Regions from separate parts of the Lysinibacillus sp. CNPSo 3705 genome, predicted to be linked through region 3. Evidence: riboswitches for the same ligand, from Rfam matches in the RefSeq annotation. Region 3 holds a riboswitch; each other region holds the start of a gene.
What was found. A riboswitch is a leader RNA that binds a small molecule or an ion and turns the genes downstream of it on or off. The one in region 3 is predicted to bind lysine.
Positions count from the first base shown of each region.

Region 1: it holds a riboswitch for lysine, as region 3 does, so the genes downstream of both, PVA17_RS23075 (transporter substrate-binding domain-containing protein) here and PVA17_RS20410 (amino acid permease) in region 3, are expected to answer to the same signal.
Region 2: it holds a riboswitch for lysine, as region 3 does, so the genes downstream of both, PVA17_RS04800 (aspartate kinase) here and PVA17_RS20410 (amino acid permease) in region 3, are expected to answer to the same signal.

Region 1 is NZ_JAQZSD010000096.1:622-10,837, reverse strand. Features, by position in the region: gene PVA17_RS23100 (diguanylate cyclase domain-containing protein) at 1-942, shown strand, start outside; gene PVA17_RS23095 (response regulator transcription factor) at 1,134-1,808, shown strand; gene PVA17_RS23090 (HAMP domain-containing sensor histidine kinase) at 1,805-3,190, shown strand; gene PVA17_RS23085 (2-oxoglutarate dehydrogenase E1 component) at 3,421-6,246, shown strand; gene odhB (2-oxoglutarate dehydrogenase complex dihydrolipoyllysine-residue succinyltransferase) at 6,340-7,581, shown strand; lysine riboswitch at 7,881-8,067, shown strand; gene PVA17_RS23075 (transporter substrate-binding domain-containing protein) at 8,184-9,050, shown strand; gene PVA17_RS23070 (amino acid ABC transporter permease) at 9,230-9,955, shown strand; gene PVA17_RS23065 (amino acid ABC transporter ATP-binding protein) at 9,968-10,216, shown strand, end outside.
Region 2 is NZ_JAQZSD010000008.1:41,766-51,981, forward strand. Features, by position in the region: gene uvrC (excinuclease ABC subunit UvrC) at 1-1,488, shown strand, start outside; lysine riboswitch at 1,897-2,075, shown strand; gene PVA17_RS04800 (aspartate kinase) at 2,264-3,502, shown strand; gene PVA17_RS04805 (methyl-accepting chemotaxis protein) at 3,736-4,995, shown strand; gene PVA17_RS04810 (YslB family protein) at 5,139-5,573, opposite strand; gene PVA17_RS04815 (succinate dehydrogenase cytochrome b558 subunit) at 5,846-6,454, shown strand; gene sdhA (succinate dehydrogenase flavoprotein subunit) at 6,522-8,276, shown strand; gene sdhB (succinate dehydrogenase iron-sulfur subunit) at 8,282-9,061, shown strand; gene PVA17_RS04830 (acyl-CoA thioesterase) at 9,451-9,909, shown strand.
Region 3 is NZ_JAQZSD010000064.1:1,587-11,802, forward strand. Features, by position in the region: gene PVA17_RS20400 (nitric oxide synthase oxygenase) at 318-1,364, shown strand; gene PVA17_RS20405 (CynX/NimT family MFS transporter) at 1,492-2,700, opposite strand; lysine riboswitch at 2,876-3,052, shown strand; gene PVA17_RS20410 (amino acid permease) at 3,138-4,601, shown strand; gene PVA17_RS20415 (response regulator transcription factor) at 5,041-5,733, shown strand; gene PVA17_RS20420 (sensor histidine kinase) at 5,738-6,673, shown strand; gene PVA17_RS20425 (ABC transporter ATP-binding protein) at 6,811-7,734, shown strand; gene PVA17_RS20430 (ABC transporter permease) at 7,727-8,416, shown strand; gene PVA17_RS20435 (Nramp family divalent metal transporter) at 8,603-9,868, opposite strand.

The sequences.
Region 1 (10,216 bases), on a different contig from region 3:
ATTAACTATGATATTACGGACAAGAAAAGAATGTTAACGGAATTGAAAAATATTGAACGCACATTCCGTCTTATTACAGAAAATACAAATGATTTGATCGTCATTACAAACGAAGATGGTATCATTATTTATGCCTCGCCTTCCTATGAGATTTTCTTAGGTTACGAAAATGTAGAATTACAAGGTCAGTTTTATAGTAGCATTGTCGATGAACAAAGTAAGAAGTCTTGGCAAACATTTTTAAATAATTATTCAGGCCAAACGGAAACGCAGTTTGAGCTACTGTTGAGGGCGAAGGACGGTACGCCCGTTTGGACTGAAGGAAACGTAACAGTTGTTCATGATCCTGAACGCGAAAAAGTTTCACAAATTATGATGGTATCCCGTGAAATAACGCATCGTAAGGAACGAGAGAATGATTTATTATATTTAGCTTATCACGATACGTTAACACAGCTACCAAATCGTCGTTTTTTACAAAAGGAGTCTCCGAAACTATTGGTAGAAGCGCAAGAACGGAATGAGTGTTTAGCTATGCTTTATATCGATGGGGATGATTTTAAGCGAGTTAATGATCAGTACGGCCATGACACAGGGGACGACTTTATCCGAATGTTTGGCCAAGTTTTAATTACGGCTGTACGTAACCATGATTTAGTTATACGAATGGGTGGCGATGAATTTGTTGTCGTCCTAACAGGTTTAACTCGAAATAATGAGACGAGACATACGCAAATGATGGATATTATTAATCGCATTCGTAATGAACTAAAAAAGGGTTGGACAATCGAAAGTCATTACTTTGCTCCAACTGCTTCAATTGGTATCGCTTATTATCCGGATCACGGTCAAACACTAAATGAATTGCTAGAATTAGCAGATCAAGCTTTATATAAAGCGAAGGAAATTGGGAAAAATAATCTCTATATTACTGACGCCTAATCAATTATGTCTCGGCACAATTGTAGCTGTCGCTTTGCTTTCGGGACATAAAACATTTGCTGCTGAAAGAAGTTGAAAAAGTCTGTACAAACAAGTAGCTACTTGTGGTACAGACTTTTTGTTTGATGTTATGCTATAACGGTATTATAGAGGAAACCTCTCATAGTTATTTTAGAATAGAAGGTGAAGAAATGCCTAAAAAGATACTTTTAGTGGAAGATGAGAAGCATATTGCTCGTTTCGTGGAGCTAGAATTAAAGCATGAAGGTTACGATGTATTCGTCGCATTTGATGGACGTGAAGGACTAGAGCTAGCTTCATCTGATAATTTTGATGTACTGTTATTAGATGTCATGCTTCCCGGAATAAATGGAATTGAAATTTGTCGTCGAATACGTACACAGTCAAAGGTTCCCATTATATTGTTAACGGCCCGAGATGCAGTAATGGACCGTGTAGCTGGCTTAGATGCTGGCGCAGATGACTACATAGTAAAACCATTTGCTATTGAAGAACTATTAGCTAGAATTCGTACAATACTACGTCGGGTGACACCCGATGAAAAAATTGGGGGCTCATTACATTTTCGTGATATCGAAATAGATGTAGCGGCCTATGAAGTATTTGTTCAAGGGAACAAACTTGATTTAACGAAAACAGAATATGATTTATTAAAATTATTGATAGAGCATAAAAATAAAGTTTGTACACGAGAGCTAATTTTAACCTCTGTTTGGGGGTATGATACGGATATAGAGACAAATGTCGTAGATGTATATATTCGGCATTTGCGAAATAAACTACCGGGTGATATGAGTACCTATATCGAAACCGTTCGTGGTGTGGGGTATGTGATGCGCGAATGAAAAAATTAAGAGATTATATAGTCAATCAGTCACTACAAAAAAAATGGATGCTCACATCTAGTGCTGTTATATTTTTTAGCTATACGATTATTTGTATTGTTGTATATATTTCATTGCATACATGGCTACTTAATGACGAGGCAAGTCAAATAAAACGGGCAAGCGATGATTTGGTGTATTTTTTTGAGTCACAGGGACCTGGCCTTACGATTCAGGAAATACATCAAAATAAAGGTCTTTTAGATTCTATTAAAGATCGTGATCAAACAGTTAAATTATTTAATGTAGATGGCGAAAAGATTTTAAGTATTAATGAAAATTCACAGGTTGCACCTATTACCTCTTTAGGTGAAATTATGGAAATGACGATTGATAAAAAGAATGTCTTTGTCATAAATCAACGTATTCAGCTCGGATTCATTCAAGGCTATATCCAGGTGATTCATCCATTATCAAAATTTGAGTCTTTGATGCATTATTTATTGACGACAATGCTAATTGCAGGCATAGGAGCATTATTGTTATCAGCCTCAATTGGCTATTATCTAGCCAACTATTTGACGAAGCCGCTGCATGCATTACGTGCATCCATGAAAACCGTTATGGATAAAGGATTTAATGAACCTATTCAATTATCTTACTCGTCTCATGATGAGATTGGTGATTTATTGAAAATGTACAATGCGATGATGAATGAATTGCAAATATCATTTACAAAGCAGCAACAATTCGTTGCGGATGCTTCTCATGAGTTACGGACGCCTATCCAAGCAATTGAAGGACATCTGTCCCTATTGAAAAGATGGGGGAAGGATGATCCAGAAATTTTAGAGGAATCTATTGAAACTTCATTAACTGAAATTGCACGGATGCGTAAAATGATCGAAGAATTACTAGAACTTGCACGTCGTGAAGAAAAGGACATCACAAGTGAGGCTGATGCAGTAGCTGTTATAGAAGCAGTTATAGAGGAAACAAGACTCCTTCATCCAGATGCTCGAATATTGCTGTCGAAAAATGAAGAAATAGGGCGATTATTTATAACAGAAAATGCACTTAGCCAAATTGTTCGTAATATAATAGAAAATGCAATTCGTTATTGTGAAAAAATTCCTGAGATTCAAATTTCACTCTCCGTTTTAGAAAAGGAAGTATCAGTAAAAATAGAAGATAATGGAATTGGTATAGCGGAAGAAAACATTCCATACATTTTCGATCGCTTTTATAGAGTTGATGAGGCAAGAAATCGTCAAATAGGCGGTACAGGCTTAGGGCTTAGTATTACAAAAATGTTACTTGAAAAATACAATAGTTCAGTGGAAGTCAAGAGTGTTAAAAATGTTGGAACCGTTTTCTTGCTGAAATTCCCGCTGAAATATTGAGGAAAATCCATGCTTTATTTAATTATTTCATCCTTTGGGAAAAAAATTGCTTAATTTGCTAAAAAGAGTTGTATTTTTTGTGAAGAGTAGTAAGATTGAGATGGAAAAAACGTTCTTTAAATAATGGTTAAGATGTCAAATATCCTTTAAAAGAACGGAAAAATATTATATAATTAATTGTAATTTAATTAATGGAACTGCCGAAAGGCAAAATTTGGAGGTCATTTTTCATGTCGAACAACGTTACAACTGTAAGTTCTCCATGGTCAGCTTTCTCTGGTCCTAACCTAGGATATGTGATGGAGCAATACGACTTATTCTTACAGTCTCCTGAAGAAGTAGAACCGGAGTTAGTATTATTATTCCAACAATTTGGTGCACCAGTAGTAGTAGAAGGTGAAGTAGCTGTAGCTAGTAATACAGCAGCAGCTCCTGCTGGCGATTACAAGAAAGTGTTAGCAGCTGTGAAATTAGCAGATGCAATCCGTACAAACGGTCATTTAGCGGCAGATATTTACCCTTTGAAAAACCGTGAACTACAAACAGCTCAAATTGAAGAAAGCGCGTTCAACCTTAGCGCTGCAGATTTAGCTGAAATTCCTGCAGCTATCTTCTTCAAAGATGTGCCAGCAAACGTGAAAAATGGTAAAGATGCAATTGATTACTTAAAATCTGTTTATACAGATAAAGTAGCATTTGAATATAATCACGTAGTAGCAACAGAAGAACGTGATTGGATTCAAGCACAAATTGAAACAGGTTCATTTAAACAAGCATTAACTTCTAATGAGAAAAAAGCTTTATTAGATCGTTTAACTCGTGTTGAAAACTTCGAGAAGTTTATTCATAAAACGTTTGTAGGTCAAAAGCGTTTCTCTGGTGAAGGTTTAGATACTCAAATCATTCTATTTGATGAAATTTTAAAAACAGCTGAAGCAAATAACGTAGAAAAAGTACGTATTGGTATGGCTCACCGTGGTCGTTTAAATGTATTAACACACATTTTAAATAAACCTTACGATATGATGTTCTCTGACTTTGCACACGTATCTAATGAGTTATTTATACCAGAAGATGGTCGCCTTGAAATTACGAAAGGTTGGACTGGCGATGTTAAGTACCACATGGGTGCTTCATATATGCGTGAATCTGGTATGAATGTTAAGCTTGCATACAACCCATCTCACTTAGAAGTAGGAAATCCGGTTGTTTTAGGTACAGCTCGTGCAGCACAAGATGACACTTCTAAGCCAGGGCAAGCTGTTCATAACCGCACAAAAGGACTAGGTATTCTTGTGCACGGTGACGCTGCGTTCCCAGGTCAAGGTATCGTAACAGAAGTATTAAACTTCGCAAAAACTGAAGGGTTCACTACTGGTGGTACAATCCACATCATCGCTAACAACATGATTGGATTTACAACTGAACTACAAGATTCTCGCTCATCTCTTTACTCTTCTGACCCAGCAAAAGGTTACGAAGTACCAGTAGTGCATGTAAATGCAGATAGCCCTGAGTCTGTAGCTCTAGTAGGTCGTTTCGCAGCTAGCTACCGTCAAAAATTCGGTAAAGATATTATCGTTGACCTTATCGGTTACCGTCGTCATGGTCACAATGAAACTGATGATCCAACTGTAACAAACCCTGAAACATATTTATTAGTTTCTAAACATGAGCCAGTTCGTGCTTTATACGGTGCTCAATTAGTAGCTGAGGGTGTAGTTTCTGCTGATGAGGTTGCAGCATTAGATAAAGCTATTTATGCAGAAATGCAAGCTGCTTATGATCATGTAAAAGAAATGGCCGATAAAGATGAACACAAGCATTTAGAAATGCCAGAAGAATTAAAAGTAGAATTCCCACAAATTGATACAGCAGTTGGTGTGGAACGTCTAGAAAAAATTAACGAAGAGCTTTTAGTGTTTGAAGATAACTTTGAACCACAGAAAAAACTTGGCAAAATTTTAGAAAAACGCCGTGATGCATTTGCTTCTGCAAAAATTGACTGGGGTCATGCAGAAACTCTAGCATATGCAACAATTATTCAAGATGGCACACCAGTACGTTTTACAGGTCAAGATGCACAACGTGGTACGTTCTCTCAACGCCACTTAGTATTACATGACAAAAACAATGGTAAGTTATTCACGCCACTTCACCATATTTCAGGTGCAAATGCATCATTTACAGTACACAACTCTCCACTAACAGAAGCAGGGGTAGTGGGCTTTGAATATGGGTACAATTTAGAAAATGGCAATGTACTATCAGTTTGGGAAGCTCAATTTGGTGACTTTGCAAATATGGCGCAAGTTATGTTCGATAACTTTATTTCAGGTGCACGTGCTAAATGGGGTCAAAAATCTGGTCTAGTTATTCTTTTACCGCATGGTTATGAAGGTCAAGGTCCAGAACACTCTTCAAGCCGTATGGAACGTTACTTACAAATGTCAGCTGAAAATAACTGGTTTGTAGCAAACTGTTCAAACGCAGGTAACTATTACCACTTATTACGTCGTCAAGCAGCATTATTAGGAACTGAAGGTGTTCGTCCACTTGTAGTTGTTTCACCTAAGTACTTACTTCGTCACCCATTAGCTGCAGCAAATGCTGAGCAATTAGCAAATGGCTCATTCCAAGAAGTAATTGAACAACCAGGCCTAGGTTCAAATACTGAAGCAGTTGAACGCATTGTATTAGGTTCAGGTAAAGTAATGATCGATATTGCAGACCGTATTAAAGATGGTGAAGGCTTCGATCACTTACACATTGTTCGTGTAGAACAACTTTACCCATTCCCAAAAGAGCAAGTTGCTGGTATTATTGCTAAGTATCCAAATGTAAAAGAAGTTGTTTGGGTACAAGAAGAACCTAAAAACCAAGGTTCATGGAATTATGCATTAGAAACATTACATGAACTTTCAGAAGGTAAAAAGCTTCGTTATGTAGGACGTCCTGCAATGAGCTCTACTTCTGAAGGTGATGCAGATTCTCATAAAGCAGCTCAAGCCGCAGTTGTAGAAGAAGCAGTTGCTGAGCCTGTAAAGGTTAAATAATAATCACATATTAATTTTTGAGAGCCGGGCTACTTGCTAAGGCAGTAGCCCTTTTATGTGCACAATGCACGTTAATTAAAGGAGGAAATGAAAGTGGCTGAAATTAAAGTCCCTGAATTAGCAGAATCGATTACAGAAGGTAGTATCGCACAATGGGTAAAAAAAGTGGGCGATCGCGTTGAAAAAGGTGAATTCATCGTTGAACTTGAAACAGACAAAGTAAACGCTGAAATCATTTCTGAAGAAGCGGGAGTTTTAACTCAAATTTTAGCTGAAGAAGGCGATACTGTACTTGTTGGTCAAGTTATCGCAGTAGTAGAAGCTGGCGAAGGTGCAGCACCTGCTCCAGCGGCACCAGTTGCAGCAGCTCCAGCTCCAGCTCCAGCAGCGCCACAAGCGGCACCTGCCCCTGTTGCAGCAGCTCCAGTTGTAGAAGAAACTACTGGTGAGCGTGTAATCGCATCTCCTGCAGCTCGTAAACTAGCGCGCGAAAAAGGTATTGACCTTGCTGCTGTATCTCCAGTAGATCCACAAGGCCGTGTACGTGTACAAGACGTAGCAGCTCATGGTACAGCTCCAGTAGCAGCACCACAAGCAGCTCCAGCAGCACCTAAAGCAGTTGCAGCTGTAGATGAATCACGTGTAACAATTGAAAAAATGAGCCGTCGTCGCCAAACAATTGCAAAACGCTTACTTGAAGTAAAACAATCTACAGCAATGTTAACTACATTCAACGAAGTAGATATGACAAACGTTATGGCTTTACGCTCTCGTAAAAAAGACCAATTCTTCGAGTCAACTGGCTCTAAACTTGGTTTCATGTCATTCTTCACAAAAGCTGTAGTTGCAGCTCTTAAAAAATACCCATATGTTAACGCACAAATCGTTGGTGATGAAATTCACTTAAACAACTTCTTTGATATCGGTGTAGCAGTATCAACAGAAGAAGGTTTAGTAGTACCAGTTGTACGTGACGCTGACCGCAAAAACTTTGCTGAAATTGAAGATTCAATTGCAGACCTAGCGAAAAAAGCACGCGATAAAAAATTAGGTTTAGCAGATCTTCAAGGTGGCTCATTCACAATTACAAATGGTGGCGTATTCGGTTCATTAATGTCTACACCTATTATGAATGGTACACAAGCTGGTATCCTAGGTATGCATACTATCAAAAAACGTCCAGTTGAAGTGAATGGTGAAGTAGAAATTCGCCCAATGATGTACTTAGCCCTTTCTTATGACCACCGTATTATCGATGGTAAAGATTCTGTAGGCTTCCTTAAAACTGTTAAAGAACTACTTGAAAACCCAGAAGATTTATTATTAAATTCTTAATTCCTGAGTTTATAAAGCCCTGCGAACAATGTTTGCAGGGTTTTTTTCTTTTTTGGAACAGTTTTAAGGAGTCGACGAATAGAAGAGCTAGGGCGACGTTAAAAGAGACGAGGATTCTTTCGGCAAAGCGGCAGTCTTAATGATTTTCACCGTTTATAAAAGAATAAAAGGCATTTAAAGGAATAAAAAACCATAATATTGTAATTAGTCAGAAAAGTAATAAAATTATCTTGACGAACTTATCAACTTTATAGTAGTATCTTAATATCAATTAAATATACAAACCTCACTTTTACTTATTGTGAGGTAGAGGCGCGATATTTATTAGTTCATTGTTGAGTACAAGCAAGCGAAGACGCAATGAAGAAGGAACTATCGCCGAAGTATAAAAGGAGCTCGTACTTTTATGCTGGGTCTGCAGTGAATAAGTGCAGGACTGTCCTAGTAAATTATTTTCCAGGTTTACTAGGTTGTGCTATCTCGGAATAATGGAATTATAGTGAGGATTTGGGCAACTGTTAAAAAAAGTAAGACCTAAGTTCAGTACTTAGGTCTTTTTTGGTACAGTTGTCTTATTTTTTTACAGAAAAGGGGAATAATACATGAAAAAACAATGGTTAGTATTAATGTTGACCGTCATGACTGCAATTTTGCTAGCGGCTTGTGGTGCTGGTGACAAAAAGGCTACAACGTCATCTAGTAATGACGGTAATAAGACGAATATGGAAGAAGGCGGCGGCCAATTCCGTGTTGGAATGGAAGCAGGTTATGCTCCGTTCAACTGGACACAGCAGGATGATGCAAATGGTGCAGTAAAAATTGCTGATAATGCGGAATATGCGGGTGGTTATGATGTGCAAATGGCGAAAAAAATCGCTGAGGGCTTAGGAAAAGAATTAGTTATCGTTAAATTGGAATGGGATGGCTTAGTACCAGCGTTACAATCCAATAAAATTGATGCAATCATTGCTGGTATGTCACCTACTAAAGAGCGTAAGCAAACAGTTGATTTCACTGAAAACTACTATACATCTGATTTTGTTATGGTCATAAAAAAAGGCAGTAAATATGAAAAAGCAACTTCTATCCAAGATTTTTCTGGTGCTAAAATTACATCACAATTAAATACATCTAACTACAATGTCATCGATCAAATCAAAGATGTAAAAAAACAAACTGCAATGGATAATTTCCCGGCGATGCGTGTTGCATTAGAAGCTGGAAAAATTGACGGCTATGTAGCAGAACGTCCTGAAGGTATTTCTGCTGCTGCTGCAAATGATAAGTTCACGTATGTGAAGTTCGAAAAGGGCTTCGATACAGATATTTCAAATACATCCATTGCAGTTGGTTTACGTAAAGGCGATGCGAATCTTGAAAAAATAAATGAAATTTTAAAAGGTGTTTCTGAAGCTGATCGCCAAAAAATTATGGAAGAAGCCATTCACCAACAACCAGCAGCCCAATAACATGATGGCACGGGCTATCTACTAGTCCGTGCCATATTATTACAATTGATACAATAAGAATCTCTCAAATAAATAATAATGTCTTAGCTAAATGTTTCATAAAATAAAAGAAACAAAGGCTCCAGATAAGACACGATACTGTAACGAACAAGCAACACGACGTTGTTAGGAGGAACATCATGAGTTTTGAATGGATTATTTCTATTATTGAGAACAACTGGCAAATGTTTTTACGAGGTACGTATTATACATTACTTATTTCTATTAGTAGTACAATTATTGGTGCACTTATCGGATTTTTCATCGGAATTATGCATACCATAAAGGTTCGTAAAAAAGGTGTAAAGTTCTATAGCTTAAAGCTCTTTAATTTTATACTAACATGCTATGTCGAATTTTTCCGTGGTACACCAATGATTGTACAAGCGATGGTAGTATTTTTCGGGTTAGATATAGCATTCGGCATTGATATGCACTTTATTACGGCAGGTATTTTAGTTGTTTCATTAAACACAGGTGCTTATATGGCTGAAATTGTCCGTGGTGGTATTGTATCCATTGATAAAGGGCAGTACGAGGCCGCATCGGCCATTGGTATGAACCATTTTCAAATTATGCTACATGTTGTATTACCGCAAGTTGCACGAAATATATTACCTGCAACAGGTAACCAATTAATTATGAATATTAAAGATACAGCCGTATTAAATGTTATCGGGGTTACGGAATTATACTTCCAAACAAAATCGATTGCGGGTAATAACTTCCGCTATTTTGAATCTTTCTTTGTAGCTTGCGTCCTTTATTTCATTATGACATTCACAGCATCAAGAATATTACTGTATATTGAAAAACGTCTAGATGGACCAGATGCATACCGAAAAGAACAGAAAGAAGCAATATAGGGGGACGAACAGATGACAGTTATTAAAATAGAGCATTTAAGTAAATCATTTGGTCGTAACCAAGTGTTAAAGGATGTTAATTTCCAAGTAGAAAAGGGTGAGGTTGTCTGCTTAATCGGTTCTTCCGGTTCTGGTAAATCAACACTACTACGCTGCATTAATTTACTGGAAACTCCAAGTGGCGGTCAAATTATTTACAAAGGTGAAAATATTTTAGACGAAAAGCATAATATCCAAGAATACCGTACACATCTAGGTATG
Region 2 (10,216 bases), on a different contig from region 3:
TTAAAAATTACAAATGAAAAACACCCGCGCCTTATTACAACGCGAAAAGTGAAAAAGGATAAGGCAAAATATTTTGGTCCATATCCGAATGCGTATGCAGCAAGTGAGACGAAAAAGCTGTTAGATCGTTTATATCCTCTTCGAAAATGTGTACAACTCCCTACCAAGGTTTGTTTGTATTATCATATGGGGCAATGCTTAGCCCCTTGTGTGAAAGATATAGATGCAGAAATTTACCACAATATGATTGAGGATATGACAAAGTTTTTAAATGGTGGGGTTGAGGAAGTCAAAAAGGAGCTAGAGGTAAAAATGCTAGCGGCCGCAGAAAATTTAGAGTTTGAGCGTGCAAAGGAATTTCGTGATCAAATTGCACATATTGATACAGTCATGCAAAAGCAAAAAATCGTATCGAGTGATACAACGAATCGCGATGTATTTGGCTATGCCGTGGAGAAGGGCTGGATGTGTGTTCAAGTTTTCTTTGTTCGTCAAGGGAAGCTCATTGAGCGAGATGTCTCGATTTTCCCGATTTATCAAGAGGCAGAAGAGGAATTTTTGACATTCGTTGGACGATTTTACGACAAGCTAGAGCACATTAAACCTAAGGAGATTTTTATCCCACAAACCATTGATGCAGAAATTTTAACGGAATTACTAGAAGTTAAGGTACTAACACCAAAACGAGGGCAAAAAAAAGAGCTAGTTGAATTAGCGACAAAAAATGCTGAAATTGCGGTAGCGGCAAAATTCCAGCTTATTGAACGGCAGGAAGAACGCACAATAGGAGCATGTGAGGCGCTCGGTGAAGCTATGGGCATTTCTGCACCTTTACGGATTGAGGCTTTCGATAATAGTCATATGCATGGGACAGATGCTGTATCTGCAATGGTTGTCTTTATCGATGGAAAACCTGCAAAGAAGGAGTATCGAAAATACAAAACACGTACAGCCGCCAAGCATGATGATTACGGGGCGATGCAAGAAGTAATTCGCCGTCGATACACACGCGTATTAAAAGAAGGTCTACCTTTACCGGATTTAGTACTAATAGATGGCGGCAAGGGGCAAATGGAAGTCGCGCGAGAAGTATTAGAGGATGAACTCGGCCTTGTTATTCCAATTGCCGGATTAGCAAAAGATGAAAAGCATAATACGTCACAGCTTCTATTTGGTGATCCAGCTGAAGTAATTGCGTTAAAGCGAACTAGCGATGGATTCTACTTACTACAGCGAATCCAGGACGAAGTACACCGTTTTGCTATTACCTTCTTACGACAACAGCATGAGAAACATGCAATACAATCTGTCCTCGATAATATAGAGGGCATTGGTCCGAAGCGAAAACAACAATTACTCAAGTATTTTGGCTCTGTCAAAAAGATTCGTGAGGCAAATGTGCAAGCATTACAGGAAGCAGGGATGCCTGCTAATCTGGCTAGCAATATTTATGATTATTTTCATCCAGTAGAAGACTCCCACCTCTAAAGGTGATGGGATGAATGCAGATGGAACCCCTTTTCAATGGGTGTATAAACAATTACAGTCTAAAAACCCCACGTATTGTGACAACGACTGAGTGACCAACATTTTGCTGTTGCGCTACCGCTGCGCTTTCGCGCAAAAAATATCTGCCGCTGCCGCTGCGCTTTCGCGCAAAAAATATCTGCCGCTGCCGCTTCGCTTTCGCGCAAAAAATATCTGCTGGTCAAAGCCTCCGAACTTAATTACGCCAAGGCAAAATCGATATTCAATAAGATCCATTGTCAAAGGATTAGGCGTATGCTAAGGTTGTATATAACATAGCTTTTTAATATAGCAATGTTTTTTAGTAGTTTCTATTTATTAAAATGGGAATTTCTTCACTAAGTTTCAAATTAAATACGATCACTATTTAGTGATGATAGAGGTGCAAGGTTCAAGAGTAGTACATACGAGGACGAACAAGTCCGGTGAAAATGTGTGAAAGGGGAACTTGCCGAAGTGGAGCATCGTTGTTTCCGATGCTGTGCTGGTTTTACATTTAAGAGATGTAAGACTGTCGATTCTATACGTTTCGGAGAGCTATCACACATGCGCAAGTTACTTTATTGTACATGTTATAGGCAGCTTTCACGTTATGTGAAAGCTGCCTTTTTAGATTTTTCTCGAAACAACATTTTTTCAAGGCTGTTAGGCGTTTGCTTTTGTCATGTTATTAAAGTTGCAAAAGTATCGCTACTTTTATCAGCGAAATGATTGAATACGAAGGAGAATGATAAAGATGACGAGAGTTGTGATGAAATTTGGTGGTGCTGCATTCGCATCAACAGAGTGCATTCAAAATGTTGCGAAAAAGGCGATTGCAGAAAAGGAAAGAGGTTTTGATGTTGTCGTTGTCACTACAGCTATGAGGGGTATGGCTAAAGAATTAGCGAAGATGGCTCGTGAATTATCAGACCATGCATCTAAGCGTGAACTAGACGCACTATTTTCAACAAGCTCACAACTCACAAGTACATTAGTGGCAATTGCTATACAGGAGAAAGGATATGATGCCGTGTCATTAACGGGCTGGCAGGCAGGCATTGAAACCGATGCTATGTATAGCAATGCCCGTATTGAGGAAATGAATGCTAGTCGAATTGAAGAGCATTTTGTACAGGGGAAAATCGTTATCGTTGCTGGGGAACAAGGTATCGATAATTCACGGAATATTACGACGTTAGGTAAAGGTGGTGCGGAAACGTCGGCTCTAGCAATTGCAGCAAAATTGAAGGCGGAGCGGGTAGATATTTACACGAATGTGGATGGCGTCTATACAGCTAATCCAAGTCATGTTGCTGGGGCACAAAAACTAAAAGAAATTTCCTATGATGAAATGCTAGAGCTATCAAACTTAGGGTCACAAGTTTTACACCCGCGAGCTGTAGAGTTAGCAAAGAAATTTCAAATCCCAGTTATCATTCGCTCGAGCGAAATAGATACTGTAGGTACTTTATTGAAGGAGGAAGTTGAAATGGAAAAAAATTTAATTGTACGTGGTGTTGCCTACGAGGCAGACGTTATTCGCTTAACTGTTGGTTATGATGCTTATTCTAATGCTTCGTTAGCAAATATGTTCACAATACTTGCAGAAAATCGCATAAACGTCGATATAATCGTACAGGCAATAATTGATGGTTTAAAGCCGACGGTATCTTTTACTATTTTAAAAGAGGAGTTCGCTGAAGCATTACGTGTTCTAGAAGATAGTAAATTATCACTAGGGTTTAGTTTTGCTGATTTTGAAATTGGCTTAGCGAAGGTTTCCATTATTGGCTCAGGGATGGCATCTAACCCAGGGGTGGCTGCGAGGATGTTTGATCGTCTACGTCGTGAAAATATCCCTGTAAAAATGGTGAGTACTTCTGAAATAAAAGTGTCTGTTGTTGTACCTCAGGACGAAATGATTCGTGCAGCAAATGCATTACATGATGAATTTAATTTATTTCAGGAAGTGTCTTTTGTACCGAAAGCGTAGCGACAGGTACAAAGATAATGCGGTTTTGAGTCACTTTTTTTAGCGGGGCGTGGATAGAGCAGCCAAAGCGACGGATAGAGATTGTAGAACAAGCGCTTTACATATAATATTGAAAAAGATGTGCCAGTAAAATGCACATCTTTTTTTGTTCACATCAATTTAATATTTTATCCAATTCTATTGTTATATAATAAAATGTGACATGTTTTACCAAGGGGAAGGTGGAAGTTTGTATGGGGTTATTCGGTTTATTTCAAAAACCAATGGATGAAAGTGTTGAGATGCACAACGATTTAGAAATACAAATATTAAAAAAGCGAATTCTGGAATTGGAACTTGAGCAGGAAAGCATTGATGTGAAAAATGCGGTTTTAGATTTTGTACTAGCGCATATGGAGTTAATTAATTTTCAAACGGCTTTAAAGGTTCAAAATGTCTCTACGAGTGTAGGGGATATTTCAGCAATGAGTGAAGAAATGTCGTCAAATACAGAGGAAATGCTTGCGGTTGAACAAAATGTTAATGCAAACATTCAAGAAATAAAACAGCATTCATTACTACTTGTAGAGGAAATGGAATCATCTATTTCAAAAGGTGAAATGGTTCAGGAGTTGTTGGCCAAAGGAGCTCATTCAACAGAGCAACTGAAGAATGAAATGACCAAAATGGACAATATTAGTACTGGTGTAACTGGGATTGCCGATCAAACACAATTACTATCTTTAAATGCCTCAATTGAAGCCGCACGTGCTGGTGAGCATGGAAAAGGCTTTAACGTTGTTGCGATGGAGGTAGGGAAGTTAGCCAACAGTTCGAAAGGTTCATTGCAAGAAATGACAAAAATTCGAACAGTCATTGATAAGAAATTACATAATACAATAACAAATATTAAGCAAGTCGAACATTATTTAACTGACTTTTTAAGGATCATGAAGGACAATATTGCTAATCTGACTGTAACAAGTAGAAATATTGAAGAAGCAGCACATGGTATTCATCAAATAACAGCTGCCTCAGAAGAAAATGTAATAGCTGTAGGTCGTTTAGCGGAAACAACGACGGAATTATCACGTACTAGTGACTTCTCGGATCTAATACAAAATCAAGTATCTGAAATGTTAAAAGCTATTGCACCGACAATCAGAAGGCCATCAGAGCAAACGGTAGTTAGCCAATTGGCAGCAAGGTTAATGGATCATGCTAGTTTTTTACGAAATGCTATTCACAAGGCTGGTCAAAAAGAAACGATAAAAACGCATCATCAATGTATGTTTGGAAAATGGTATTACGGACATTATGAGGAATATCAAAACTTACCAGAATATCGTAATATTGAACAACCACACGAATTAGTACATATGGCCGCCCAAAAGTTAGTGAATGAACTGTCAATTCATAACATAGAAGAAATGATTCAACACTCACTTAATATTTTGGAGGCATTTATTTCGTTCATAGATGTACTTTTAAAAAAAAGACATGCTCAATTATAAATAAAGGTTAACAAGGAAGCTGCTTTGCTGTCGCGTCTATAACGATAATCCAAGGAGTTGCTCAGTCTCCGTAGGGAATAACTTCTATATTATATATAAAAAGGATTGCTATCCATAAATTAGGGATGACAATCCTTTTCGTTTTATTCAGTAGGAACGGTGTTCATGATTCTTTCTTTCACGTCCCATTTTACTGTGAACGTAACATTTTGTTGCTTTTCACGTTTTTCATCATAGCATTCTGTTAAATAACCTTTTGCTTGCTGGATTTGCTCAGCTATAAACCCTGCTTCAAGTCTAAAGCTACGAAGACCGATTTGTAACAGTTCTGGATCATTTGTCAACTGAAATATGCGTCCATCCTTCGACTCTTTGATAAGCTCTAAATTACCCCAACAGGCATCTGCGAAAAATGCGATAAGTTCATCTTGACTTGTACAGGGGAACTTCCGAGCTAGATCTTTTCCTGCCCAGTAAAGGACATCACCTTCGTGTTTACCAAGAATGGAAGATAAAATATAATCGCGAATTATCTCATACCCAAAAGCTGAGATTGTAGGAGATGAAGTGTTTAACATTGAAAGCCTTCTTTCTTTGAATTTTCTTAAAATTTGACACTGATAAAGTAAAGATAGATTTTTCGAGAAAAAACGATGCATCATGTACTAGATTGCTTCTTTAATAAGGAGTGTGAAAAACTTTAAGTTGCCTTGACGCTCGTAGCTCTTGAGAGTACAATAAACATGTCATAATATTGTACCATGATGAAATACACAGTCAATGAAGTATCAGTTACAAAATGATGACTTCTTTAGTTGTGCTATTTTAAGTACTAAGGGGGGTAACAGTCTTGTCGAAAGATCGAGAGTTTTTATGGCGTCGCTTACATTCTCTACTTGGTATCATTCCAGTAGGTCTGTTTTTAACGATGCACCTGTTCATTAACTTTACAGCAACAGGCGGAGCAGAAAGTTACAACGCAGCTACCGCTAATATGGAAAAGATTCCATTCCTTATCCTAGTTGAATGGATTGTCATCTATATTCCATTAATGTTCCACGCATTTTATGGTGTCTACATTGCATTCACTGCTACACCAAATACAGGACGTTTCAGCACATACCGTAACTGGATGTTCTCATTACAACGTTTCACGGGTGTATTCTTAGTGATCTTCATTGCATGGCATATTTTCCAAACTCGTATTCAAAAAGCACTTGGTACAGAAGTTGATTACGACATGATGGCAAATATCGTTTCAAATCCATTCATGCTTGGATTCTACATTGTTGGTATTATATCAGCAACTTTCCACTTATCTAACGGTTTATGGGCATTCCTAGTAAGCTGGGGTATTACACAATCTCCTCAGTCTCAAAAGATTGCTACTTATGTAACAAACATTATTTTCGTAATTCTAAGTGTAGTTGGTGTGGCTGCTATTTTAGCTTTTGCTTAATGTAATAGAAGCTACTATAGAGCATATGGCAATCATTGCAATTTTTTAAGAGGAGTGAGAAATAATCATGGCGAAAAGCAAAATAATTGTTGTCGGCGGCGGTCTAGCTGGTCTGATGGCAACGATTAAAGCAGCTGAAGTTGGTACTGAAGTTGATTTATTCTCATTAGTTCCTGTAAAACGCTCACACTCTGTATGTGCGCAGGGCGGAATTAATGGTGCGGTAAATACAAAAGGTGAAGGGGATTCTCCTTGGATTCACTTCGATGATACAGTATACGGTGGGGACTTCTTAGCGAACCAACCACCAGTTAAGGGTATGTGTGATGCAGCCCCTGGTATTATTCATTTAATGGACCGTATGGGTGTTATGTTCAACCGTACACCAGAAGGTCTTCTTGATTTCCGTCGTTTTGGTGGTACATTACACCACCGTACAGCATTCTCAGGTGCGACGACTGGTCAACAATTACTTTACGCACTAGACGAGCAAGTTCGTTCTCACGAAGTAGCTGGTCTAGTTAACAAATATGAGCACTGGGAATTCCTTGGTGCAGTAATCGATCCTGACGGCGTTTGTCGTGGTATCGTAGCGCAAGATATGCGTACAGAAGAAATTAAATCATTCCGTGCAGATGCTGTTATTATGGCGACTGGTGGCCCTGGTATTATCTTCGGTAAAACAACAAACTCTGTTATCAATACAGGTTCTGCTGCTTCTATCGTTTACCAACAAGGTGCTTCTTACGCGAATGGTGAGTTCATTCAAATTCACCCAACAGCTATTCCTGGAGATGACAAAAACCGTCTAATGTCAGAATCAGCTCGTGGTGAAGGTGGCCGTATTTGGACTTATAAAGACGGTAAACCATGGTACTTCTTAGAAGAGAAATACCCAGCATATGGTAACTTAGTACCACGTGATATTGCTACACGTGAAATCTTCGACGTTTGTGTGAACCAAAAACTAGGTATTAACGGTGAAAACATGGTATACCTAGATCTTTCTCATAAAGATCCACATGAATTAGATGTGAAACTTGGTGGTATTATTGAAATCTACGAAAAATTCGTAGGTGATGATCCACGTAAATTACCAATGAAAATTTTCCCAGCAGTTCACTATTCAATGGGTGGATTATGGGTTGACTACAACCAAATGACTGAAATTCCTGGTTTATTTGCAGCAGGTGAATGTGATTACTCTCAACATGGTGCAAACCGTCTTGGTGCAAACTCATTATTATCTGCTATTTATGGTGGTATGGTTGCTGGTCCAAACGCAGTAGACTATGTTAAACATCTTAAAAAGCATGCGGAAGATCTTCCACAAGAAATCTATGATGCACGCGTTCAAGAAGAACAAGCTAAGTGGGAAGCTATCATGAAAATGGATGGCACAGAAAACGCTTACTTACTTCATAAAGAGCTTGGTGAAATGATGACAGCTACTATGACAGTAGTACGTTATAACGACCAACTTGAAGATACATTGAACAAACTTGATGAATTCCAAAAACGTTGGGAAAACATTAACATCAACGATACACAAAAATGGAGTAACCAAGGTGCTCACTTTACGCGTCAGTTGAAAAATATGATTTACCTTGCGAAAGTAATGACAAAGGGTGCATTATTACGTAACGAATCACGTGGTGCACACTATAAGCCAGATTTCCCGAACCGTGATGATGAGCAGTTCTTAAAAACTACAATGGCGAAATTTGACCCAACTACTGGTGATCCAATTATCACGTACCAAGAAGTCGACGTTTCATTAATTCCACCACGTAAACGTGATTACTCTGCGAAAGGAGACTAAGAATTATGAATATCGCAGCTAATACTGGAAGAATGGTCAAAGTTGAAATTTTACGTCAAGATACACAAGGTGGCAATGGCTACTGGCAGAAATTCGAAATTCCTTACCGTCATGGTATGAACGTTATTTCTGTATTAATGGAAATTCAAAAGAATCCAGTTATGTCAAATGGTGAAAAAACAACACCAGTTGCATGGGATATGAACTGTCTTGAAGAAGTTTGTGGTGCATGTTCAATGGTTATCAATGGCCGCCCACGTCAATCTTGTTCAACGCTTGTTGACCAATTGACTGAGCCAATTAAACTTGAGCCTATGAAAACTTTCCCAGTTATTCGTGACTTACAAGTTGACCGTGAACGTATGTTCAATGCACTTAAAAAAGTTAAAGCATGGGTTCCAATCGATGGTACTTATGATTTAGGTGAAGGTCCACGTATGCCAGAAGGTAAACGTCAATGGGCTTATGAATTATCTAAATGTATGACTTGTGGTGTATGTATGGAAGCATGTCCAAACGTGTCTGAAAAAGCTTCATTTATCGGACCAGCACCATTATCACAAGTACGTTTATTCAACACTCACCCAACTGGTGCAATGATTAAAGACGAACGTTTAAATGCAATCATGGGTGATGGAGGCCTTGCAAACTGCGGTAACTCACAAAACTGTGTAGCTGCTTGTCCAAAAGGTATTCCTTTAACAACATCTATCGCATCATTAAACCGTGCAACTACAGTGCAAATGTTCCGTAACTTCTTCGGTTCTGACCACTACGTAGACTAATAGTACAAGCTTTACTCCGAAACTCCCTTACACTGCATGTGTGAGGGAGTTTTTTCTATGAAAAATAAAAAATAATTTTGTAGAATAAAACTTGAAAATGCTTGATTATCCAATTCGCCATTAAAGTTTCGTACAATAGGGAGTTCAGATAGGGGCATTTTCAAGAAAGAGTAATAAACTAAATATGATGTCTTTATTAAAAAGATTGAATTGGGGAATAAAATAGCAATTATCAGGGTGTACAGAAAGTGAGTTTTAACGAGTGAAAATGTGAATTTTCTATGATAATATAGTGTTTTCCTTTATAATGAATCTATATTCATTTATAACTTGCTAATGCCGTTTGTTGTTTTGGGAAGAAGCGAGTGAAAACTAGGGGGATGGCTAAGATGAAAGCAAATTATATCGGAGATTTTCAGAAATGGGCAAAGGATTTTGCATTTTTTATTGAGGTTCGTGTACGTTTTTCAGAAACGGATATGTACGGTCATATGAACAATACAGTTAGCTTTACATATTTTGAACAAGCACGAATTGATTATTTTCGTCATTTAGGTGTTCTCATGCCATCAGCAATTGACGAACATGTTGAGGGTATTCCAATTGTAGCCGACTTACAGTGTGATTACGTGAAACAAGTTTTCTTTGATGATGTACTAAAAATCTATACGAAAGTAGCGACAGTAGGCAACTCATCATTGGACATTCATTACTTAGCGAAAAACCAACATGATGAAGTTTGCTTTACGGGTCGTGGTACGGTAGTGCAAATGAACCCTCGAACTGGCAAGAGTATACCATTATCTGAAGAAGAAAAAACTCACCTAGCAAGTTTGGTGTTCCTATAGTATTGGAAAAGGATGGCGAAAGTTAATTATCCAAAGACAGAAATTTTGAGCGTTATATTTTTCAACAATATTGCAATTCGAGGAAATAAATATAAACAATGATTTCGACGATTGAAATTGCACATGTACGGCTCATTACAAAAAGTTGTAGTTGACATTTGGTAAGCGTATGCCATATATATAAGTTGATTGAAGTGGAAACTGGGCAATTCCTTGGGGATCAGCGCTCATAAGGACGTCCCCGGGAAAGCGCCTAAGCGAAACAAGAAAGCAACCACTCGTTATGGTGATGATGCATTTTTACATA
Region 3 (10,216 bases):
ATGCCATAGTATTAACGTCTATACCTAAATACTGCAAAGGGAATGTAAATGTCTCCTAAATCGCGTGTTACCTACTTAGGAATAAAAAACGTTATAAATCCATGCTCAATAGTTTTCCCTCTTAAATTCCCGTAATGACTACCAAAAATAAGCAGCATTATCCATAAATAATTATAGTTTTAGAAAGATTAAAGAGAAATGATATAAAATATTGAACAAAGTATTTCATATATAAAATATGTATGTTTTCTGGCAGATTTTTTCGTGGTGATAATAGTTCCATTCCTCTAATATGAGGGTAGATGGAGGAATTCGATATGAATTTACAAGAAGTACAGCGGTTTTTAGAACTTTATCAAATAGAGCAAAATGAGTCTATAACATGGCTTGAAAATAAATTACAGCAAATTACAACGGCAGGAGAATATATACCGACAACGGAAGAATTAATCTTTGGTGCTCGAGTTGCTTGGCGCAATAGTAATAAGTGCGTTGGCCGACTGTTTTGGCAATCATTGCATGTTGTAGATGCCCGCGATATTTCAAATGAGGAGGATATCTTCAACGCATTGCTTAAACATATTCAATATGCAACAAATGGTGGAAAGATTCGTCCAACAATAACGGTTTTTGCACCGGGGCGCGTTCGTATATGGAATCATCAACTAATCCGTTACGCTGGCTATGAAACGGAATCTGGAATCATTGGTGATCTGCATTCTGTTGAGTTTACAAAAGTATGTGAGTCACTTGGCTGGCAGGGAAAGAGAACGGCATTTGATGTGCTTCCACTTGTTATACAGGTGGATGGAAGGGAGCCACAAGTGTTTACGATCCCTGACGAGTATGTACTAGAGGTACCAATTCGTCATCCAGAATCCTCTCAAGTAGCGAAGCTAGGATTAAAGTGGTATGCAGTGCCGATTATTTCGAGCATGCGCTTCCAAATGGCAGGTATTGATTTTGAGGCGGCCCCATTCAATGGTTGGTATATGGGTACCGAAATAGGGGCACGTAATTTAGCAGATCATGAGCGTTATAATATGCTGCCTGCTATAGCAGAAATTTTTAACCTTGATACAACGAAACAGGCTTCTTTATGGCGTGATCGTGCATTAGTTGAGCTGAATATAGCCGTTCTACATTCCTTTAAAGAAGACGGTGTCAGCATAGTAGATCACCATACAGCTGCACAGCAATTTAAATTGTTTGAGGAAACAGAAGCAGTAGCGAATCGTGAAGTTACAGGCAATTGGACGTGGTTGATTCCACCTCTTTCACCAGCTACGACCCATATTTTTCATAAGCCTTATGTTAATGTTTACAATACACCGAACTATTTTTATCAGAAACCACCTTATTAGGAGAAAGGCAGTTCACTTTAATTTCCTTCGCTGTCCAAACATCGGCTGTAATAGAGGAACTAAGGATTTTGTGCAAATACAAAGCACCTCATGATTATGCCTAGGCATAGATCATGAGGTGCCATTTTTAATTTACATATTCATTTTTAGAAGCCTTAAATGAACATATGAAGAGTATCAATACAACGACAACAAATAACCAACCAGCGGTATTCCAGCCACCGAATAAATCATGTAAATAACCAAATAAGATCGGACCGGTTGCGGCTAATAAATATCCTAATGATTGTGCAAATCCTGATAAATCGGCTGCCTCAAAAGCTGTACGGGTACGTAATGTAAAGAACATCATCGCTAATGCAAATGAAGCACCTCCGGCTAATCCTAGTAGTACCATCCACAGTACAGCGAGGCTTGTCCATTCCATGACTACTCCGATAAAGCCAATTAAGTAAAATAGCGTAAACATTAAAACGAGAGGACGTTGAGATGTCATTTTACTAGCGATAATAGGCACAGCTAATGCCATTGGAACTTGTGAAAATTGCATAATGGAAAACATCCAGCCTGCACGATCTGCAGCTAATCCTTGTGATATATAAATTTCAGGAATCCAAGCGGCAGTTGTGTAGAATAATAATGACTGAAATCCCATAGCTCCCGCTACTGCCCAAGTAACAGGTGATTTCCATAATGGTGTACGTTCTTTCGTAGTCTTAACAGTCGGTTCAGGCTTATTAAATTGCAATTGTGGAATCCAAATTACAATGGTTAACACCACAAGAACAAGTGAGATTGCCAGTGCGCCTTGCCAACCAAGTGATGAATTGGCAACAGGATAGCTAATGCCAGCACCAAGTCCAGCCGTTAAATTCATCGACATTGTGAAAAATGCCATAAGTAAACCTACGTGATAGGGAAATTTCAATTTAAGTAATCCTGGAATAAGTACATTACCGAATGAAATGGCTATACCAATTAGCATCGTACCAAATACGAGTAAACTAGTTGTGCCAACGGAGCGTAGTACAATTCCTCCCCCTAAAAGAACAGTTGATAACAATAATGTTAATTCTAGTCCAACTTTACGTGCGACAACTGGTGCGAATGGTGAAATGATTGCAAATGCTAGCAATGGGATCGTTGTTAGAAAGCCTGCTAGTATATTGGATATGCCGAGGTCTTCGCGAATAAAGGAAATAATTGGTCCAACAACTGTTAGCGGCATCCGTAATGTCGAGGCAATACAAATTACGCCGATAACGAGTAATAAGGTCGTGCCTTTCCAATTAATTTTCCTGCTAGGATAAGTATCGGTATGTTCATGAGTAGTCAAATAAATCTCCCCTTGGTAGAACAATTCTAATTGAATCACTATAACACTTTATCACATAAATAAAAATAGTGGAAAATTCATAAAATATAGAATATTACTCGGGTTATTGAAATGCCATAGGTCGTATGTTAAACTAATACCCATCATAAATTTAATATTTAATGCCTCATGTTTGTAATGAGGTAGAGGTCGCGGTATTTAAGAGTATGTTAATGGAAATGACAAGCATTAGAGAAATTAGCTGAAAGGAAATACTGCCGAAGTGTGAGGGGACTTGAAAACCTCATGCTGGGGCTGTCTCCGAAAGGAACAGAACTGTCACGTTTGAACAACGTGTTGAGCTATCATTTTGAAGGAACAGAGGATTTACTTAGCCATCACAGCAACGTTCATGTGATGGCATTTTTTTGCCTCTTAAAAAGGAAGGAAGCTATATCGTGAGTGAAATAAAAGTCAATCAGCTCGGTCATAAAGCACCGAAGCTGAAAAAAGAATTAAAAAGCCGTCATATTACAATGATTTCATTAGGCGGTACAATCGGTACAGGGTTGTTTTTAGCTAGTGGTGGTGCCATTGCGCAAGCAGGTCCTGGCGGTGCACTACTCGCTTATGCATTAATCGGAATCATGGTGTATTTTTTAATGACGAGCTTAGGGGAAATGGCAGCTTATATGCCATCATCAGGCTCTTTTAGTACGTACGCTACAAAATTTGTAGATCCAGCTTTAGGCTTTGCACTTGGTTGGAACTATTGGTACAACTGGGCAATTACAATTGCAGCGGAAATTTCTGCTGTCTCATTAATTATGAAATATTGGTTCCCAGATAGCTCATCAGCACTTTGGACTGTTTTATTTATTGCTGTAGTTTTAACGTTCAATCTATTATCGGTAAAAAGCTATGGTGAGAGTGAATATTGGTTTGCAATGATAAAGGTTGTTACAGTAATTATTTTTATTATCATCAGTTTTTTAATGATTTTTGGTATTTTAGGAGGACAAGCTCCTGTAGGCTTTACGAATTTCTTCATTAGTGATGGACCATTCCACGGAGGTCTCCTTGCTACATTTGGTATTTTCTTAGCTGCGGGATTCTCGTTCCAAGGGACAGAGTTACTTGGAATAACAGCAGGTGAAACGGATGACCCTGGTAAAAATATTCCGAAAGCCGTTAAGTCTGTTTTCTGGCGAATTCTTTTATTCTATATTTTAGCGATTGCTGCAATCGGGATGCTAATTCCTTTTACAGACGCACGTTTATTATCAGAAGATATCGCTGTTTCACCATTTACACTAGTGTTCGATCGTTTAGGAATTGCCTTTGCTGCATCATTGATGAATGCAATCATTTTAACGGCAATGCTGTCAGCAGGGAATTCAGGGCTTTACGCATCGTCACGTATGCTTTGGCAATTAGCGGTAGATGGCCATGCACCGAAAATTTTTACTAAACTAAGCCGTCGAGGTATCCCGATTTACGCATTACTGGCGACTTTAGCTATAGGCTGTCTAGCATTTTTAGCTTCATTCTTTGGTGATGGTGTAGTCTATATATGGCTTCTAAATGCCTCAGGGATGTCTGGCTTCATTGCCTGGTTAGGTATTGCATTTAGCCATTATCGTTTCCGTCGAGCATTCGAGGTACAAGGCTTAGATCCGAAATTATTGCCGTATAAAGCAAGGCTATTCCCATTCGGCCCGCTATTTGCCTTTACGGTTTGTATGATTGTTGTTATTGGACAAAACTACAATGCCTTTATGGGTGAAACAATAGATTGGTACGGAGTCCTTGTCTCATATATCGGTATTCCACTGTTCCTACTGTTATGGCTTGGCTATAAAATTAAGCATAAAACAAAAATGCTTCCATTAGAGCATTGTGATTTAAAAGTCGAACAATAAAAAATAAAACTGTCCTGTGAGTCATAGAAAATGACTTGCAGGGCAGTTTTTTTAGGTAAATAATAAATTAGTAATTCTAGACGTACAATCAACATACACCAAGTGAACAACTGGCGAGAATAAAAAGAGAACTTTAGTCTATCCAATCGTCGCCCACTTTTGAAGCATAACCTTAATATGGTAAACTGATAGATAAATAACACATCAGCGAATTTTGGGTAAGGCATTTGTTATAAATTGGAGTGGAGGCTGGACCACTCCTTTGGGATTAGCGTCACAGATGAGACCTTGGAGCGTAGCGAATGTTATCAGTGCAAAAGTGAAGCGGCATTAACGAAAGCGCCTGCCAGAATGGAAATCAGTCCCTTGTTATGGTGATGATACAAAGAAACGGCAAGTCATATATAGACTACTTTAAGTTAGGAAGAGGTGCAGGATAGTGCAAAAGCATATTTTACTAGTAGAAGATGACGATGCTATTCGTGAAATGGTGGAAAATTATTTAACGATGGAGGGATTCCTTGTCACCTCTGCAGAAAATGGAGAAGAAGCAGTACAAAATTGTTTAAATAATTCTTTTGATTTAGTGATCTTGGATATTATGATTCCGAAACTTAATGGATTAGAAGTTTTAAAGATTATCCGAGAGCAAGCATCACTGCCAATTATCATTATGTCAGCCAAGGATAGTGATGTTGATAAAGCGTTAGGATTAGGATTAGGGGCAGATGATTACATCGCGAAGCCATTTTCGATGCTGGAATTTTCGGCACGTGTTAAAGCCGCAATTCGTAGAGCTACAAAATACTCTAGTCAAGTAGAAGAGAAGAAAGATATTGTCGAGATCGCCAACTTATCGGTTGACCTTGTTAATTTTTCAGTTGAGAAGGATGGACAGCAAATTAAGCTCACATCAAAGGAATTTGGCATCTTAAAATTATTCATGACAAATCGTAACCGAGTTTTTACAAAGCAGCAAATTTACCAATTGATTTGGAATGATGCTTATTATGGGGATGAAAATATTATTAATGTACATATAAGAAGATTACGCGAAAAAATTGAAGACGATCCATCCAATCCTCTATATATTAAAACACTTTGGGGAATCGGCTATAAATTCGAAGGATAAACAGATGATGATATTACTATTACTGATGATTGTGTTACTTGTAGGTATAATTATTTTTCAGGTGAGAGCAAAAAAACAACAGAACGCTATGATTCAATACATGCATCAAAAACTGCAAGCAATCATTAACGAGCAATCGAGCGAGAAGATTTTAGTGTCGACAGCTAATCATGAATTACAGCAGCTATTAATTGCAGTGAATGCGTTGCTAGACCACAACCAAAAAGTACTGGCGACACATCGAAAAATGGAAAGCTCTATGAAAAAGATGTTGTCTAATATTTCCCATGATCTTAAAACGCCCTTAACAGTTGTACTAGGTTATACGGAAATGCTTAAGCTTAAGCAATCACTTAATGAAGAGGAGCGGCAACGGTTGCTCACAGGCGTTCATTCGAAAACATTGGAAGTATTGAAAATAATTCATACATTTTTTGACCTGGCAAAATTGGAGGCAGGAGATACAGATTATCCAATGACGAAAATTAATGTAAGTGAAATTTGCCGCAAAAATATTTTATCATTTTACGATATGATCACATCTATGGGACTAGAAATCGATATAGCAATACCAGAGATATCCGCATATGCACATGGCAATGAAGAAGCGCTAGATAGGGTTTTGAATAATTTACTATCAAATGCGGTTGCCTATGGGGCAGCAGGAAACATCATTGGGCTCACAGTAAGAAATGATGATACGAATATTTTTATTGATGTCTGGGACCGTGGGCAGGGGATCGACGAGTATCATATTGATAATGTTTTTGAAAGAATGTATACACTTGAGGATTCCAGAAATAAATCCTTCCAAGGGAGTGGCCTTGGCTTAACCATTACAAAACGTCTTGTAGAATTAATGGAGGGTTCCATCCAACTTTCTAGTATCCCATATGAGAAGACCATTTTTACAGTTTCTTTAAAACGAATGACATATTGAGCAGTCATGCTTGTAGGGCAATTTTATAGCTTTACAAGCTTTTCTTCTGCGCTTAAGAAATTTGTAAGAATCAAGTAATAAATTAGAGAGTTTCATTTTTTATAATAAGGATAGCTAAATTTAAGGGAGAGATCTACATGACATATATTGTGAAAACAAATCAGCTTACGAAAGTGTTTGAAGGTAAAGAAGTCGTTTCTGCTGTAACTATGCATGTGAAAAAGGGGGAGATATACGGTTTTTTAGGTCCTAACGGTGCCGGAAAAACGACAGTTATGAAAATGCTCACAAACCTTACGAAGCCAACGAGTGGAGATATTGAAATCTTTGGTGAAAAATTAATGGACCGCTCATTCGACGTGCTGAAAAGGATGGGAACAATTATTGAATACCCGATTTTTTATGAAGATTTAACAGCAAAGGAAACCTTAGAATTACATTGCGAATATATGGGCTACTATGACAAGAAAGAGATTGCGCATGTTCTAGGTTTAGTAAAATTAACAAATACGGAGAATAAGCGTGTAAAAGACTTTTCTCTTGGGATGAAGCAACGGTTGGGTATTGCGCGTGCAATTATTACTAAGCCGGAATTACTTATTTTAGATGAGCCGATTAATGGACTAGATCCAGTTGGCATTAAAGAGCTTCGAGAACTATTCAAGATGCTTTGTAAAGAGTATGGAATTACGATTATTATCTCTAGTCATATTTTGGGTGAAATTGAACAATTGGCAGATACAGTTGGGGTTATTAAAGATGGAAGATTGATTAAGGAAGTTTCAATGGACGCCGTCAATCGTAGTCAAACAGATTATATTGAAGTGATCGTCAATAATGGGCAAAAGGCTGCCTTTATTATAGAAAGTACATTAAATATTACTAATTTTAAACTAATGGATGACAATTGCATTCGAATTTATGATTCGACAGCTTCACAAAAGGTGCTATCTAAAACATTGATTGAGCATGATATTGAAATTGAGGGCATTAGCAAAAAAACAAGCTCATTAGAGGATTATTTCTTGAAGTTAATTAATGGGGGTGTAGTTAGTGCTTAATTTAATGCGTCTAGAAATGAAAAAATATCATATCGGTTCATATATAAAAAAAGCTGTTTTTGCAAATTTTATATTACTAGGTGTTACATTTATGCTTATATTTATTACTAAAGTAGAAGGGGATCAAGATCTCCGAAATTATCAGGCGGCATTTGGCTTTATAGATTCTGGTGTAAGAGCAGTGTTTATTATTTTCGCCAGTGTGTTAATCGCCAAATTCATTATTGGAGAATTCAAATATAAAACTATCACTGTAGCATTTATGTATCCATTAAGTAGAAAAAAATTAATTGCTTCAAAGCTAGCCATTGTTGTTCTTTTCACTTTCTGTGCAATTATTTTATCGACGATTTTTATAACAGCGGTTTTTTGTATTGTTAGTGAGAGTTTCCAACTGCTTTCAGATCCATTGTCGTTCTCTTTCATAATACAACGAATTCCCGTTGTGATCATGAATGCAGTTGCAGCATCATGCATCGCATTAATACCATTGTATTTTGGCATGAAAAAATACTCCGTTCCGGCAACGATCGTATCATCTATATTAATTGTATCGGTTGTTTCATCAAATACGGGTAACTTCAGTTTGTATGATATTATTTTCATCCCAATCACTTTAGCTATTATCGGTATAAGTGTGGCCTATTTATCATTCCGAAACATTGAGAAAATAGATATTTAACTTCTTTCAGCAAATGTTTTCTGTAGCGAAAGTAAAGCGTTAGCAACAATGTATTTTAACTGTGCGAAAGGTGTAGAGAAACGAAGCGTCAGAAAGCGTGAAACCACTCCACGTCCTAAAAAGGCCCCTTACATGTAAAAATGCCAGACACAAAACCAAATGAAGGTTTTTGTGTCTGGCATTTTATTAACCAAATACCGTTTGCCATAATAAATAAAGATTTAAAACGACTACAATCACCACGACAATCCATCCTAATATAGTTGTAATACGATGGTTGACGAGGCTTCCCATGATGGCACGTTTACTTGTAAACATCACAAGTGGTACAAGGGCGAACGCAATTCCGAAGGATAAAATAACCTGACTTAGGACAAGCGCATATGTTGCATTAACGCCGGATGCAATGATCACGAGAGGAGGTAGCATTGTAATAGCACGGCGTAAATAGAGTGGGATTTTCTTTCTAATAAAGCCTTGCATCACAACGTCACCTGCGAGTGTACCAACTGAAGAGCTAGCAAGACCGGCAATAAGAAGCCCAAGGCCAAAGGACACGGCCGCCATCGGACCAAGCGCTGCTTTTAATCCGTTATAAGCGATATCTAAGTCTTCAACTACCACGCCTTGAGTATGGAATACTGCTGCAGCAATAATAAGCATACTCATATTGATAGCGCCTGCGACAATCATCGCGATGATAATATCAATAAATTCAAAACGGAATATACGTTTTTTTTCAGCATCATTCCGGCCGATGATACGACTTTGAGTTAGTGAAGAATGTAAGTAAATAGCGTGTGGCATAACAGTTGCTCCTAAAATACCTGTTGCCAGTAAAATCGAATCTACACCATCAAAGCGTGGTGTGAACATGCCTATTGTTACATCAACCCAATTTGGCTGAGCCAAAAATGTTTGGAATGCAAACGCTAATACGACAATAAGCACCATGCCAGAAATACCTGCTTCAAACGCTCTAAAGCCTCTGCGCTGTAATTCTAAAATAGCAAATGAGCCGACTGCAGTAATAAGTGCTGCAGGCAACATTGGAATGTTAAATAACAAGTACAGCCCTAGTGCAGCACCAATAAATTCTGCTAGGTCTGTTGCGATAATGACCAATTCAGCCTGTATCCATAAAAATATAGAAGTTTTTCTAGAAAAATTTTCACGTGCTATTTCGGGTAAATTTTTGCCTGTCGCAATACCAAGCTTTGCCGACAAGGATTGAATTAACACCGCCATTAAATTGGAAAAGGCGATTACCCACAGAAGTAAATATCCATATTGTGAACCTGCTGTTATATTTGTTGCGAAGTTGCCTGGATCAATATAGGCAACTGCTGCGATGAAGGCGGGGCCAAGAAATGGTAAGATTCGTCGCCAACCTTTTATATCTCCATCTAAAACCGCCTCAGCGGGCGATTTATTCATTCGTTTGTAAACCATGTTGTTCCCTCATTTCAAAGAGTATCGCAAGTGAAATAAAGTTTCCTAGAGGAAAATGATATTTTATTATTATTTTATAGCTAGAAGAAGAAAATGTGAAGGAGTTTGCTCAATGTTTTTCTAAATTCGAAATGTTTTTGATTTAGTGAAGGACTTTGATTTTGTTTATGTATCCTAATGTATTGAAGCATCATAACAAAATATTCGCTTCATTTTAAAATGATCCAAGGATTAATGTACTTAGCCATTTTAAAAGAGGGAATATACTTATAAGGTGGCTTTTAACTTCTTCCACCAATTGGAATGAAAGAGAAACAGCAGTACCAAATGTCTCCCTCCTCTATAGGT